DNA from 3 places in the Alteromonas sp. B31-7 genome. Region 3 is predicted to be linked to each of the others. Evidence: predicted binding sites of a transcription regulator. Region 3 holds the regulator's gene; each other region holds the start of a gene.
What was found. The regulator FNR, encoded in region 3, switches genes on or off when oxygen is low (the NO sensors DNR and NnrR bind a similar motif). The targets are predictions, from matches to a motif close to TTGATCTAGATCAA.
Positions count from the first base shown of each region.

Region 1: a site for FNR is predicted at 2,188-2,201, ahead of IUA53_RS13450 (DUF3149 domain-containing protein). Genes of this name have one in related genera too.
Region 2: a site for FNR is predicted at 2,021-2,034, ahead of IUA53_RS19405 (high-potential iron-sulfur protein). Genes of this name have one in related genera too.

Region 1 is NZ_CP065233.1:3,106,434-3,110,777, reverse strand. Features, by position in the region: gene IUA53_RS13460 (sigma-54-dependent transcriptional regulator) at 1-604, shown strand, start outside; gene IUA53_RS13455 (sensor histidine kinase) at 601-1,902, shown strand; gene IUA53_RS13450 (DUF3149 domain-containing protein) at 2,306-2,431, shown strand; gene smrB (endonuclease SmrB) at 2,467-3,084, opposite strand; gene prmB (50S ribosomal protein L3 N(5)-glutamine methyltransferase) at 3,227-4,162, shown strand; gene aroC (chorismate synthase) at 4,172-4,344, shown strand, end outside.
Region 2 is NZ_CP065233.1:4,434,966-4,439,309, forward strand. Features, by position in the region: gene IUA53_RS19390 (exonuclease domain-containing protein) at 1-1,000, opposite strand, end outside; gene IUA53_RS19395 (CPXCG motif-containing cysteine-rich protein) at 1,137-1,328, shown strand; gene IUA53_RS19400 (flavin reductase family protein) at 1,321-1,959, shown strand; gene IUA53_RS19405 (high-potential iron-sulfur protein) at 2,184-2,477, shown strand; gene IUA53_RS19410 (IS4 family transposase) at 2,552-3,880, opposite strand; gene IUA53_RS19415 (amidase) at 3,999-4,344, opposite strand, start outside.
Region 3 is NZ_CP065233.1:2,369,143-2,373,486, reverse strand. Features, by position in the region: gene ttcA (tRNA 2-thiocytidine(32) synthetase TtcA) at 1-680, opposite strand, end outside; gene uspE (universal stress protein UspE) at 809-1,738, opposite strand; gene fnr (fumarate/nitrate reduction transcriptional regulator Fnr) at 1,837-2,580, opposite strand; gene IUA53_RS10035 (sulfite exporter TauE/SafE family protein) at 2,633-3,289, opposite strand; gene ccoS (cbb3-type cytochrome oxidase assembly protein CcoS) at 3,276-3,491, opposite strand; gene IUA53_RS10025 (heavy metal translocating P-type ATPase) at 3,497-4,344, opposite strand, start outside.

The sequences.
Region 1 (4,344 bases), 740 kb from region 3:
CACGCTATTTTTAGATGAAATTGGTACCTTACCCTTATCGGGGCAGGTCAAGCTGTTGCGCGTATTGCAAACCGGCGAGTTTGAAAAATTAGGCTCGGTAAAAACTCAGCATACCAACGTTCGTATTATCTCGGCCACGAACGCAGATTTAGCCAGTGATATCGCAAACGGGCATTTTCGTGAGGATTTGTTTTATCGCCTTAATGTTATCGAAATTAATGTGCCCCCACTTAGCGAGCGGGGTGACGATGCGTTGGCGCTGGTTCAACACTTTTTGCCTAACCGGGAAATTAGCTTAACGGGAAAGCAGGCCATTACTCAATACCCTTGGCCCGGTAACGTGAGAGAGCTAGAAAATGCATGCCGCAGAGTGGATATCTTACATCCGCATGGCCCGTTAAATGCCGACGCGTTTGGTTTACCCAGTAGCCATAGCGAAGACACCGTTTTGGTTAAAGCCGGAAGCGAGCCTACCGAAGCGGAAATTCAAGCCGCCTTAGTGCGCTACAATGGGGTAATTGCGCAAGTGGCGAAACATGTAGGGCTGTCGCGACAGGCGCTTTACCGGCGACTCGATAAATACAAAATAAGCTATAAATCGTGAAATCTATTAGAACCAAGCTGGTAGCAGCGTCACTGAGTGCGACGGCTATAGGGTTGTCGCCTATGCTCTATCTGGCCCCGCTGTCTCTAGGGGTGAAGATACTTTGTGTGCTGGGAGCGCTTGGGCTATGTGCCATTGTTGTGTACAAGGCCACTGAATCGATGAGCCAGAATATTCAAGCGTTAGAGGTAGGGTTACTCAACTTCAAAGACGGGGAATATGCCGCCACATTGGCATGTTCCACCACCGACGAATTCGCTCATCTCTGCGCCCTTTACAATGCATCCGCGCAATCACTTCGCAAAGAAAAGCAATGGTTGCATCAGCGGGAATTAATGCTCGATAAAGTATTGCAAAGCTCACCTGATGTATTGCTATTAGTGAACGATAAAAACGACGTGGTGTTTAGCAACCATCAAGCCAGAGACTTTTTTGCAGTTAATCAGCGCCTTGAAGGGCTTTCTTTGCCCCGTTTGCTTTCAAAGCAACCCCGTGCCTTAAGTGAAGTCATGCTAGACAGCCGCGAAGGGTTGTTCACCTTACCGCAAGATGAAAAGGGTGTCGAAACCTGGCATTTGGCGCAGGGCACATTTTTACTTAATAACCAGCAGCACACCCTTTATATTCTCAAGCAAATGACCCGCGAGCTAAACCGTCAAGAAGTATCAGTTTGGAAAAAAGTGATCCGCGTGATTAGCCATGAACTCAATAACTCGTTAGGGCCAATATCCAGTTTGCTACATAGCGGAAAAATCGTCGCCAATCAAAACCAAGACCCCCGTTTAGAGCGGGTGTTTCTTACCATCGAAGAAAGAATTGCACATCTTAATCAATTCGTCCAAGGCTACGGAAAATTCGCTAAGTTACCCACACCTGTATTTGCCCCCATTGAGTGGACAAGTGTGATAGCACAGTTAAAACAGCAATATGAATTTACCCTGGATATGCCAACGCCGGTGAATTTGCACGCCGATGCCGTGCAAATTGAGCAATTACTTATTAACTTGCTGAAAAATGCCCATGAAGCGGGTGGTTCACCAAGGGACATCCACTTAGTCATTAAACAGCAGAATTCCCACGTGGTATTAGAAGTGTTAGATGCTGGAAAGGGCATGAGCGAACAGGTGATGACAAATGCCCTTGTACCTTTTTATTCTACCAAAGCGAATGGCAGCGGATTGGGGTTGGCCTTGTGCCGTGAAATATGTGATGCCCATGGCGGCCACCTTGTTATCCAAAACAGGCAGCAAAAAGGGCTATGCGTAAGGGTTATTTTCGACGGCGATGCAGGCAGGTAAACCTAGGTTACAGTAGATTTTAAAAAAAAGGGGGAAGACAGGCGTCTTCCCCCTACGACGCTAAGCCAAGACCGTTTTTTACCCAACGTCGAACAGGCAGGATCTACTTTAATGAAAATGATAATGATTTGCAATAACTTTTTGCGAATTATTTTCACGGTCTCCTCTCGCCCGTTTTTTCATGGAAAAATCGGCACAACAGGTAGGGTAGGAGACCCAATGCATTTTCTTTTAAGTAGTCTTTCGCTAATAAAGCGTGGTCACAGGTATCGCGTCCCTCAAAAATTGATGCAGATCAACAACGCAAAATGAAACCGGCCTTCGAGATAATCCCCTTGATCTAGATCATAAATGTCGGCTCCGCCTTCTTCTACTATGACGTTAGTTGAAGAGGAGACCAATTATGATGTGGGCAATGATTAAAGACCCTGTGGTTTGGGGATCGCTATTAGGTATAGGCATTATTGTAGGTATGATGGTGTATTACACCTATCTTTTCATGCACAACAGCGCCGACCAAAGTAAGTAAACACTATCACCCGCTTTACTGGCTAGGTGCAAAGGCTAACGTTGATGGTTTTGGCGCGGCATATTGATAAGTACCAAAAGCGCAGCTTGGCCGCCGTATTCTTGCGGTGCTTGGTGAAAAGCACGAACATGTGGGTGCTGAACAAGATAATGGGGTAGAGCGGCTTTCAATACGCCCTGACCAAATCCATGCATCACACAAACACAATCTACTGATTCTTTTCTCGCGGTATGAATGAGTGCGGCTAATTCCGCTTTTGCCATCTCTCGGGTTAACCCATGTAAATCCAGCGTCATTTCGGGGGAGTAATCGCCCCGTCGCAATTGCTTTAAAATGTGGGTGGATTCACCTTCTTGGCAAAAGCGCATGGGCCCCTCTTGAGGCAAAGCAGCTTGGTACATATCAGAAAAGTGGAAACTCGCGGCCAATTGCTTGCTGTGCTTTATATTTCGACCAGATACCTGCTGTGACTTTTCAAACAGTTCAACCCGCTTATCTGGCTCTACTTTATCTTGCGTTAAGGGCTTAACCCCTTGCATGGCATCGGCAAATGAAAATGTCTCATCCTCAGTTTGGCCTTGGGTTTCTGTGTTCGATTTAGGATCAGAAATTTGCTTTTTAAAGGCCTTGAGTTCTTTTTTAAACGTTTTCATTCAGAATAATTACGCAAACTAATAGGGCTAAAACATTGCTAAACGCATAATTTAGTACGTTTGAGTACATAGTTAATTATGTGAATCGGCAGTAAGTTTGGGTATGATACCAGCTTTGAAATTTTTGATGTACCCAAACACCATGACCGATAAGTTTTACCTAGAAGAAGCCATTGAAGATCTACATACCTTGCTAGATATGACGCGATGGGCGACCAGCCGTTTTAATGATGCGGCCCTGTATTTTGGTCATGGTACAGATAACGCGTGGGATGAAGCCACCAGCCTTGTGATGCAAGCGCTGCATTTGCCTCATCCTCTTTTGGAACAAGTTGGAGAAAGCGTACTTGCTTCACGTTTAACCAAAAGTGAGCGGGAAAAAATAGCCGAACTTGTGCTAAAACGTGTACAAACCCGCATGCCACTTCCCTACATCACTAACGAAGCGTGGTTCTGCGGAATGCCCTTCTATGTTGATGAACGGGTACTTATTCCTCGTTCTCCTTTTGCCGAACTCATTCAAAACGAATTTGCGCCTTTTGTGGAAGCTTCACCCTCCAGTATCCTAGATATGTGTACAGGGGGTGGGTGTATAGCTATCGCCTTAGCGCATGCATATCCAGATGCACAGGTTGATGCGGTAGATATTAGCTCCGATGCTTTAGAAGTGGCAGATATCAATATCCAAGAGCATGGGCTAAGCCATCGTGTTTACCCTATTCAGTCAGATCTTTTTGCGAGTTTAACGGGGCAAAAGTACGACCTTATTGTGTCTAACCCTCCGTACGTTGACGCAGAAGACATGGCTGATTTGCCTGATGAATATCATCACGAGCCGGAACTCGCACTGGCAGCTGGGGAAGATGGGTTAGAATTGGTGGATATCATGCTGCGTGAAGCACCCACTTACCTCAATGATGGTGGCTGGCTATTCGTAGAAGTCGGCAATAGCGAAGTGCACATGAACCATAGATTCCCTGGATTAGAGGTTATCTGGTTAGCATTTGAAAACGGTGGTTCAGGTATCTTTGCCGTGGGTAAAGACACACTCGTAACGTATTTTAGTAGTAAGGATTAATAGTTAATTATGTCAGGTAACAGCTTCGGAAAACTTTTCACTGTAACCACATTTGGTGAAAGCCACGGCATTGCCATTGGCGGTGTGGTTGACGGTTGCCCTCCGGGCCTTGAAATTACTGAAGAGGATCTTCAGGTCGATTTAGACAGACGTAAACCGGGGACATCTCGCTATACCACGGC
Region 2 (4,344 bases), 2.1 Mb from region 3:
GCATATCGGTCACCGTACTGGTGCGCTTCTTGTGATATTTTCGAGCATAGAAATCCTCGGCGAACGCTAACAGCGTGTCTGATTGCGGGTTGTCTATAATGTGCTCTAGATGCTGTTTTACTGCATCGGTATCGCCCGCTTTGTAGGTTTCTCTAAGCCATTTTTCTTTTGCTTTATCGCTTTGTGCCAATTTAAGAATATCGAGAGCTTTTAACTTATCAAACTCCATTAATTTCATGCCCAAAGCATAAATAAATTGGTCTCGATAAAATGCAGCCGACACACTCTGTACATCAGGAAACGGTAACTTGGCTACTCCAAGTAATGCCGCTTGATCGTAATAGGCCAGCTTGCTGTAGCGATCGGCGTAAAACCACGCCGCTTCTGTATCTTCTTTGCTGTCAAATCGCGCGCTATTGCCAACCGAGTCAGACCGCGTACGCATGACACCCAGATCGCGCATTGAAAACTGATTCAGCCGGCTTTTGGTATTGCCAAAGTAAACAAACAGTAAAAAGCGCAGAGCATTGTCAAACAAGCATACTAAATAATGGTCTAGTGAAAAGCGATCAGGCCACCCATGTAGCGCTATTTCTTGGCGCAACCTTTCAACTAATTTGGGTTTGGTGAGTGCCGATAACCCTTGCGTACTCCCGTAGGTAGCCATGAGTTCGATAATGGCGTCTTTCGTCAGTACGCCCGCCATATCCTGTACCGAGGCATGGGATAAATCACCGAACCACCCGCTTTCAATAAGGCTATCGATTTGCTGTTGCGGGAGTGATATTTCAGCATAATTAAATTGGCTACGATCGATGACGGCGTACTTGCGGTTGGCAGCACGCACCACAATGCACTGTTTATCTTCATCTAAGGCGCAAAAGCGCGTAATAAAGGTATTGGCCTGCTCGGTCAATAAGTGGCCACTCGCCCCATCAAAGAAGCGCAAAAATTCATGAAAGTGGGTTAAATAGTATCGGGGCGGTAAGTCTTTTCGCATTTTAAGGTACTGATCATCGAAACCACCAACAGTGTATATTTATACAGCACACTTAATCAACCCTTTACTTTTTAGCAATCCAGAGCCGCTTTTATCGCGTAAAAGAATAACTCGGGAATTAATGGCGGTGAGAATAATGAGTTTAACGCGTTCCATGGGGTTTTCATGCCCCTATTGCATGGCGCCCAATGAGGTAGAAATAGATGAGATCAACGACGTTGGTCAAGTTCAGGTATTAGATTGCCAAGTATGTTGCCAGCCTATCGAATTGAGAGTGTTCCAACAGGGTGATGACATTGATTTAGAGGCGACCTGCGAAAATGAGTGAACCATTTAATACCTACAAGCTTGACGATATCACCACCATGCCTCAACGCTATCGGGCAAACTTTATCAACAGTTTATCAGGCTTTAAGTCAGCGGCACTGCTTGGTACCACTGATGGAAAAAGTCATAACTTAGCGATTGTAAGTTCGGTGGTACATGTAGGCGCTAATCCTCCTTTACTCGGTATGATAATGCGCCCCCATACGGTACAACGAGACTCATTGAACAATATTAAACAGCAAGGTGTGTACACCCTCAATCATGTTCATACGCAATGGGTAGATAAAGCCCATCAAACCTCAGCCCGCTATCAACCAAAAGAAAGTGAGTTTGAAAAAGTAGGGTTAACGCCCTGGTTTAGCGATAATTTCAACGCACCGTATGTGGCTGAGAGTCATATAAAGATAGGCTTGAAGGTAGAGCAGCATTTTACGTTGTGTAACCAAACAGAGATGGTGATAGGGGCAATTAAAGAAGTACACCTTAATAAGGCCATGATGTCTGAGGACGGTTATGCGGATATCGAACGTGCAGGTAGTGCCTGTATATCTGGCCTTGATAGTTATCATAGTACCCACCGCATTGCGCAGTTTAGCTATGCGAAACCTGACACACCGTTAACCAATAAGTAAACTTTATGGGTGCCATTCATGTCTCATTCATCTAAACAGGCTATAGTTAGATGAATGAGATTTAATCTGGATCAATGAAGTTATTTCGTATTTAGCCGATCCTGACAATGCGCGTTATAGTATAATGTAGTGATAGAAAGAAACCTGCCTACGGGCAGGTTTTTGCGTTTAAAGCCTTGAATAAAAAAGAATCATTCTCGTTATTATCTCACTTGGAGAGAATTATGAAATCTGTAAACCGTCGCGACTTTTTGAAGTTGTCAGGGACAAGCTTAATAGGGCTAACCTTAGGTAGTGTTGCACTTCGCGCTCAGGCGCAAGAGCAACTTCAAGCGGATGATCCAACAGCCAAAGCACTTAACTACACCCCAGCCTCAACGGTTGACGGCGCACAGTGCAAAAATTGTATGTATGTACAAGGCGCAGATGGTGAAAACTATCGCCCTTGTGCGTTATTCCCCAATAAATTGGTTAACGCCAATGGCTGGTGTAGTGCTTGGGTTAAACGCCCCAGCTAAGACAGTGACAACAGGGCAAGTTAGTTAGCCTTTAGGTAACTGGCGTAGCCCCATTAGTGGGTAATGCCAGTCAGTTAAGCTGACTGGCATTTTTTCTTTTTGAGAGGATATTTCTTGGGTTTTGGCTTAACCCATCTTGGATAACACCTGTCCTCGCGCCTCGGCGGAAGTAAGCAGTATCCCATCTGAGTAAGTAAAGCATTGTATATTTTTGGTATGTTCCCCGGGCTACTCATAGATACAGTAACGAAGAAGTGCGTAATGGCCATAGCGCAACTTGTAAAGCTGAGTTGATTCGGTAATACACCGCCTAGTTTATTCGCCGCCGCAGTCATACCTTGTCTGATTAAGTTGTAACATAATAGAACGCCCCATAACTCTTGCCTTATCATGTCTGGGCGTTTACTTCTCAGCGTATACTCATTGTTCAGTAGTGACTGCTTCATCTCGCGATAACCCAGTTCAATCTCCCAGCGATATCGATACAACTCTACCATCTCGTCGCTAGGAAAACGCAATGGGTCCACCATTGATGACAACATCCTATACGTTTTTCCTTTAATAGTTTTGGTTACTAATCTAGCTTCTATAAATTCAGGTAAATCTTCGAACTTCTTTCTTGCCTGAGGCGTGCACGCTAGGCGTATATGCTTGTCTTGCTTACTAAAGCTGCTTATCACTTCGTATCGAAGGTCTTTTCTAGCAGGTATCATCCAATGCCTTTGCTCACCAGCTTGGTGCCAACGGTTTAGTAAGCCAAGCGAGTAGTACCCTTTATCGAATAGTGTTAAAGAATGGTCAGGGGTTGTTTCTACTAGCTCCTCTGCCAACTTCATTTCATTGGTACGATAGCCTGCAAAAGCGCTATTTATAAGCTGATGGCTAGTAATCTCCATATGACAGACCATACGGATTTGGGGGTAAATATTTTCACTATGCTGATTACTTTGCGTTTCAAACACCTTATGATTTTCTGGTGTATCGGCGGTTCGCCAAACGACACCATCCACAGCAAGTAAATTGAGTCCCGCCCAACGCTCAAACCGCGTAGACTCATAGCTATTTTTTGCCATCAAACGAAACACTTCTCGCACTGCATCTTCTCCTAATCGTTGCCTAGCTTGAACCATTGCGCTTGGTGCAACTAAAGCCTTTTTATCTGGCAGCATGATGTCCATCTGCGTCGCGATATTCCAGACAGATTCTTGCCGATACAGTGCCATGCCAACAATTGACCAGAGTACTGTTTCTAAAGGCAGCCTTCGTTTACGAATAGTAGCGACACCTGCTTGTTCGAAGCCTTGCTTAATAAGCTCTGGAGAAAGAAGCTCCGCATATTTTTCAAAGGTGTGAAAATTGTCTGAAGACTTAAAAACATTCGCTAATTCGCTTTCAAAACGCATAAAAAAATCCGATATCAGAACCTGATATCGGATTTTGAACCGTTAAAAAGATCGGTCAACCGATCGTTAAATTATTTCTTAACTGATCGGCATTACCCATTAGTGGGGCTTTTTAGTTTTACTGTCCACTCACAATATCTTCAAGTTCAGGGCTTTCCAAACGGCTTGGTAATAAACCTGGTTTTACATAAGCGCCATGCTTGGCTTCAAAAACACTGCCTATACGCAAAACTTTTTCATCTTGCCATTTACTGCCTATAAAACTTAATCCTACCGGTAATTGTTTTACCTCACCTGCCGGTACGGTTAAATGTGGGTATCCAGCAATGGCGGCTAAATAGCCAATTCCAATAAAGCCAACTGGCGAATGATCACCATAGACACCATCAATCAAAAAGGCGGGGCTATTTGAAGGCGCGACCAATATGTCCACCCCATTGTCCTGCATGAGTTTATCAATGCCA
Region 3 (4,344 bases):
AGATTCTCTTGCGAGCCACATAAATTACAGGGAATAATGGGAAACTCAGCAGCCTCGGAATATTTGATAATGTCTTTTTCATTACAATAAGCGAGGGGGCGAATAACAATGTGCTCGCCATTGTCGCTCACTAGTTTAGGTGGCATAGATTTTAACTTGCCGCCATGAAACATGTTCAAAAAGAAGGTTTCAAGCATGTCGTCTCTGTGGTGACCCAGGGCAATTTTTGTTGCGCCTAGTTCTTTCGCCGTACGGTACAAAATCCCTCTGCGCAAGCGAGAACAAAGCGAGCAGGTCGTTTTACCTTCAGGTATTTTGTCTTTTACAATGGAGTAGGTGTCTTCTTCAACAATTTTATACTCTACCCCTAAGCTATCTAAGTATTGCGGTAGGACATGCTCAGGAAATCCAGGTTGTTTTTGATCGAGATTAACCGCCACGATATCAAAATGAATGGGTGCAATTTTTTTCAAAAACATGAGGATATCTAGCATGGTGTAGCTATCTTTTCCACCAGATAAGCACACCATGACTTTATCGTTATGCTCAATCATACCGAAATCAGCAATGGCCTTACCCACGTTGCGACGTAAGCGTTTTTGAAGCTTATTTAGGTTGTATTTTTGTTTACTTTGCGATGGGCTATTAGCAACATCTGCACTGCTGATATTTGCACTCATAATAATACTGGCTTGGTTACTGCGAAAGCCGCCATTATACAACAAAGTCGACTTTATGAGCCATGCTAGTAAACACAATAACCCGCTTTAACGAAATTATTGCGCGATGTACAGATAATGGGCTGTCGCTATTTTTTATTTGCTAACGGCGATACAAAACCATCAGGTTTTACGGCCAGCACGTCGCAATCTAGTTCGTCAATCACGTGTTCTGCCGTATTGCCAATTAGTGCTGCCGACAGTCCCACCCGCCCCACGGTGCCAATTATCACTAATTCCGCGTCAATATCTTTGGCTACCATGGGGATGACTTTTTCTGGTAAGCCTTCTTTTACATAGGTGTTTGCTGTGGTAATACCGTATTTTTTTGCATGGCCTGCCATTTCAGCTTGGTGATGATGTTTTACCGAGTTGTTGTAAGCGTCAGGGTCAAATTCAGGTACTTCTATCGCAATATTCAACGGTGTAGAAGGGTAACTGTTGACGAGATTGACATTGCCGTTCAGTAACTTTGCATAATCATTGGCAATCACAGTCAGTTTATCGTTCAATAGGTTATGTTCGTCATCTTCAGAACCCACATTCACCGCAGCGATGATTTGGCCACCTTCTGGCCAATCATGCTCTTTCACTAATAGCACTGGGCTAGGGCACTTACGCAGTAAATGCCAGTCGGTTGGCGTAAAAATAACCGAGGCGAGATCATCGTGACGCTTAGTAGCTTTTACTACTAAATCAATATCGTTATCAATAACATGGTGAATCACTGCCTCAAAAGCGCGATTATTCCACTGAACCACAATGTCTATATGGGAAAAGCCAAGTTGGCGTAAGTGTTCTGACAGCCAGCTTGCATGCTCTTTGGTAACGGCGTCTTTCATAGCCTCACGTTCATCCGGGCTTAACATGGTGGTCATATCATAGGATAAATCGTATACCACCAGCATAGCGGTGATCGTTGCGCCTGTTTTGTCAGATATTTCTTGAGCGCGACTGAGGGCGGGCTGGGTGTCTCTCTCCATTTCTACAACAGCGAGAATGTGTTGATAATTAATCATAACCCCTCCGAACTTCATCGTTTGCGATAGTTATGATGTAAGTGTAATACCTATTTGTAAAAACGTAAGTTGTTTTAGATCAAAGCGATTACAAAATATCAGATACCTGTACAGGCAATCGTTGGCACAGTGACATTTTGTAGTTTACTGTCCAATGCGTCGAAATTGAGAATAGTGATGAGTTTGCCGTCTACGCGAATGATCGCTTCTTTTTGAAAGCGACTTAATAAACGGCTTATTGTCTCAATGGTTAACCCTAAATAGTTGCCTATTTCGTTTCTTGTCATCGTTAAATGAAACTCACGATGGGAGAACCCTCGCTCTTCAAAACGGCCAGAAAGATGCGCCAGAAAATATAACAACCTTTCTTCGGCAGAACGCTTATTGAGTAACATGATCATATCGTGATCCTGCTTAATTTCAGCGCTCATAAAGCTCATGATCTGGCGGCGCAATTTGGGGAATTGCACCGACATTTCATCCAATGTTTCGTAGGGGAGTTCGCACACCATGGCGGTTTCAAGCGCTTGGGTATAGCTTTGATGCTTTTGGCTACGAAGGGCGTCAAAGCCGATGATGTCGCCAGGAAAATGAAAGCCGGTAATTTGCTCTTCACCATCAGCGTTAGTGACAAAGGATTTGAAAGAGCCGGTGCGTACAGCAAATAACGAATGAAATACATCGCCATTTTTTACCAGCGCGTCGCCTTTATGCAAGGGCTTTTTTCGTTCAATAATGTCGTCTAGCGACTCAATTTCTGTTTTATTCAGCGCCACGGGTAAACATAAATGACTAAAACTGCAATTTTGGCAGTGAATTGAAAACTCGCTTCCTTTGCTCATAATAACCGCACCTAAACTGGTAAACTCTACGTAAATGTTACTACGATAGCGGCTAAAATGCGCGATAAATTAAATAAATTGCATATAAGGCCATACAAACCGCTAGTGTCTGTCGAAGTTTTGGCTGCTGGAAAGCAGACACAATGTAAGCCGCCCCCGTGCTTGCCGCGAGTAATGTAGGTAAAGTGCCCAAGCCAAACGCAAACATAATGGAAGCACCGTCCACCGCTGTCCCTGATGCTAATGCCCAAGTAAGGGTGGAATACACGAGTCCGCAAGGTAACCAGCCCCAAATAAAGCCGTACGGTAACGCATGCCAAGGGGTTTTAAAGGGGAGAAAGCGTTTGGAATAAGGTTGAATACGTTTAAATATGCCTTTCCCTAGGGCCTCAACATGGGTTAAGCCTGTCCACCATTTTCCCAAATAACAGGCTAAGGCCAACAGCATTAAAGCGCTGAGTAACGAAAGCACATAAGATGCGACAGGAATATAGTGGCGGGCAATTTGCCCCATGGCACCTGTGATTGCACCAGCTAAGGTGTAACTAGCTATACGACCAAGGTTGTAGGCGAGGGTAAAAGGAAACGCGGGCTTATGGCTAGGCGTAACCGAACGAAGCGCAGCGACAATACCACCGCACATGCCAACGCAGTGTACGCCCCCAGCAATACCGATGAGAAATGCTGACAACAGATTAATTTCTGTCATCATTTTCCTGATTTTGTTGCACTTTTTTGCGTTCTTCAGCCAAGGCTTTTTCCTCTGGCGATAAATCATCATCAAATAAAATGCTGTAACCCTGGCGGTCTAAATCTTCAAATTGATTCGAGCGTACCGCCCAAAAAAAGATAACCACGGCCACTGCAACAATAATAATGGCGATAGGGATAAGAACGTAGATAATACTCATATTAATTATTTACTTAATAGTCGTGTTGAATTGGTTACTACGATAATACTGCTGAGAGACATACCCACAACGGCCATCCAGGGAGACAACACACCGGCAATGGCAAAGGGAAGAATCAAAATATTGTAACCTACAGACCACGCGATATTTTGTCTAATTTTACGTTTAACACTTAGGGCAACATTAAGTAGCTGTGGCACGGATAAAAGACTATCACCCAGCAAGATGACATCGGCTGCCGTTTTTGCCACATCGGTGGCGTTACCCACTGCAACAGCCACGTCTGCACTTGCAAGCACTGGCGCATCATTTATCCCGTCACCCATCATAAGGACTTTTTTGTTTTGCTGTTGAAGCTTTTGTACTTCTTCAAACTTTTGCTCAGGGGACAAGCCACCAAGGGCAGTTTGAATAGGCAGGGTGTTAACAATATTATTCACGTTTTCTTGGGTGTCACCACTTAATACCATCAACTGATATTGGCTTAGCATATCTAATGTGGCTTGCGTGTCATCACGTAACTTGTCACTGACTAAAAACGCCGCTATTAGCGTGTTGCCAGACACCAATAGCACGTTGGCAACGAACGGCAAATTGGCGGGGAGTGATACGCCACAATAGGAAGCAGATCCCATGGAAAATGCACTGCCATTCACGTTTCCGCTAATTCCGCCTCCTGGCGTGACTTCGAAGTCTGATACTTTGTGCTTAATCTTACCTGTAAATGCTTGTTGGATAGGGTGTTCTGAGCGCGCTTCAAGTGCTACGGCAATGTCCATCGCTGTGGTTTTATCTACACCCTCTGCAAACCACGCCGACTGAATGGAAAACTTCCCTTGTGTAAGGGTGCCGG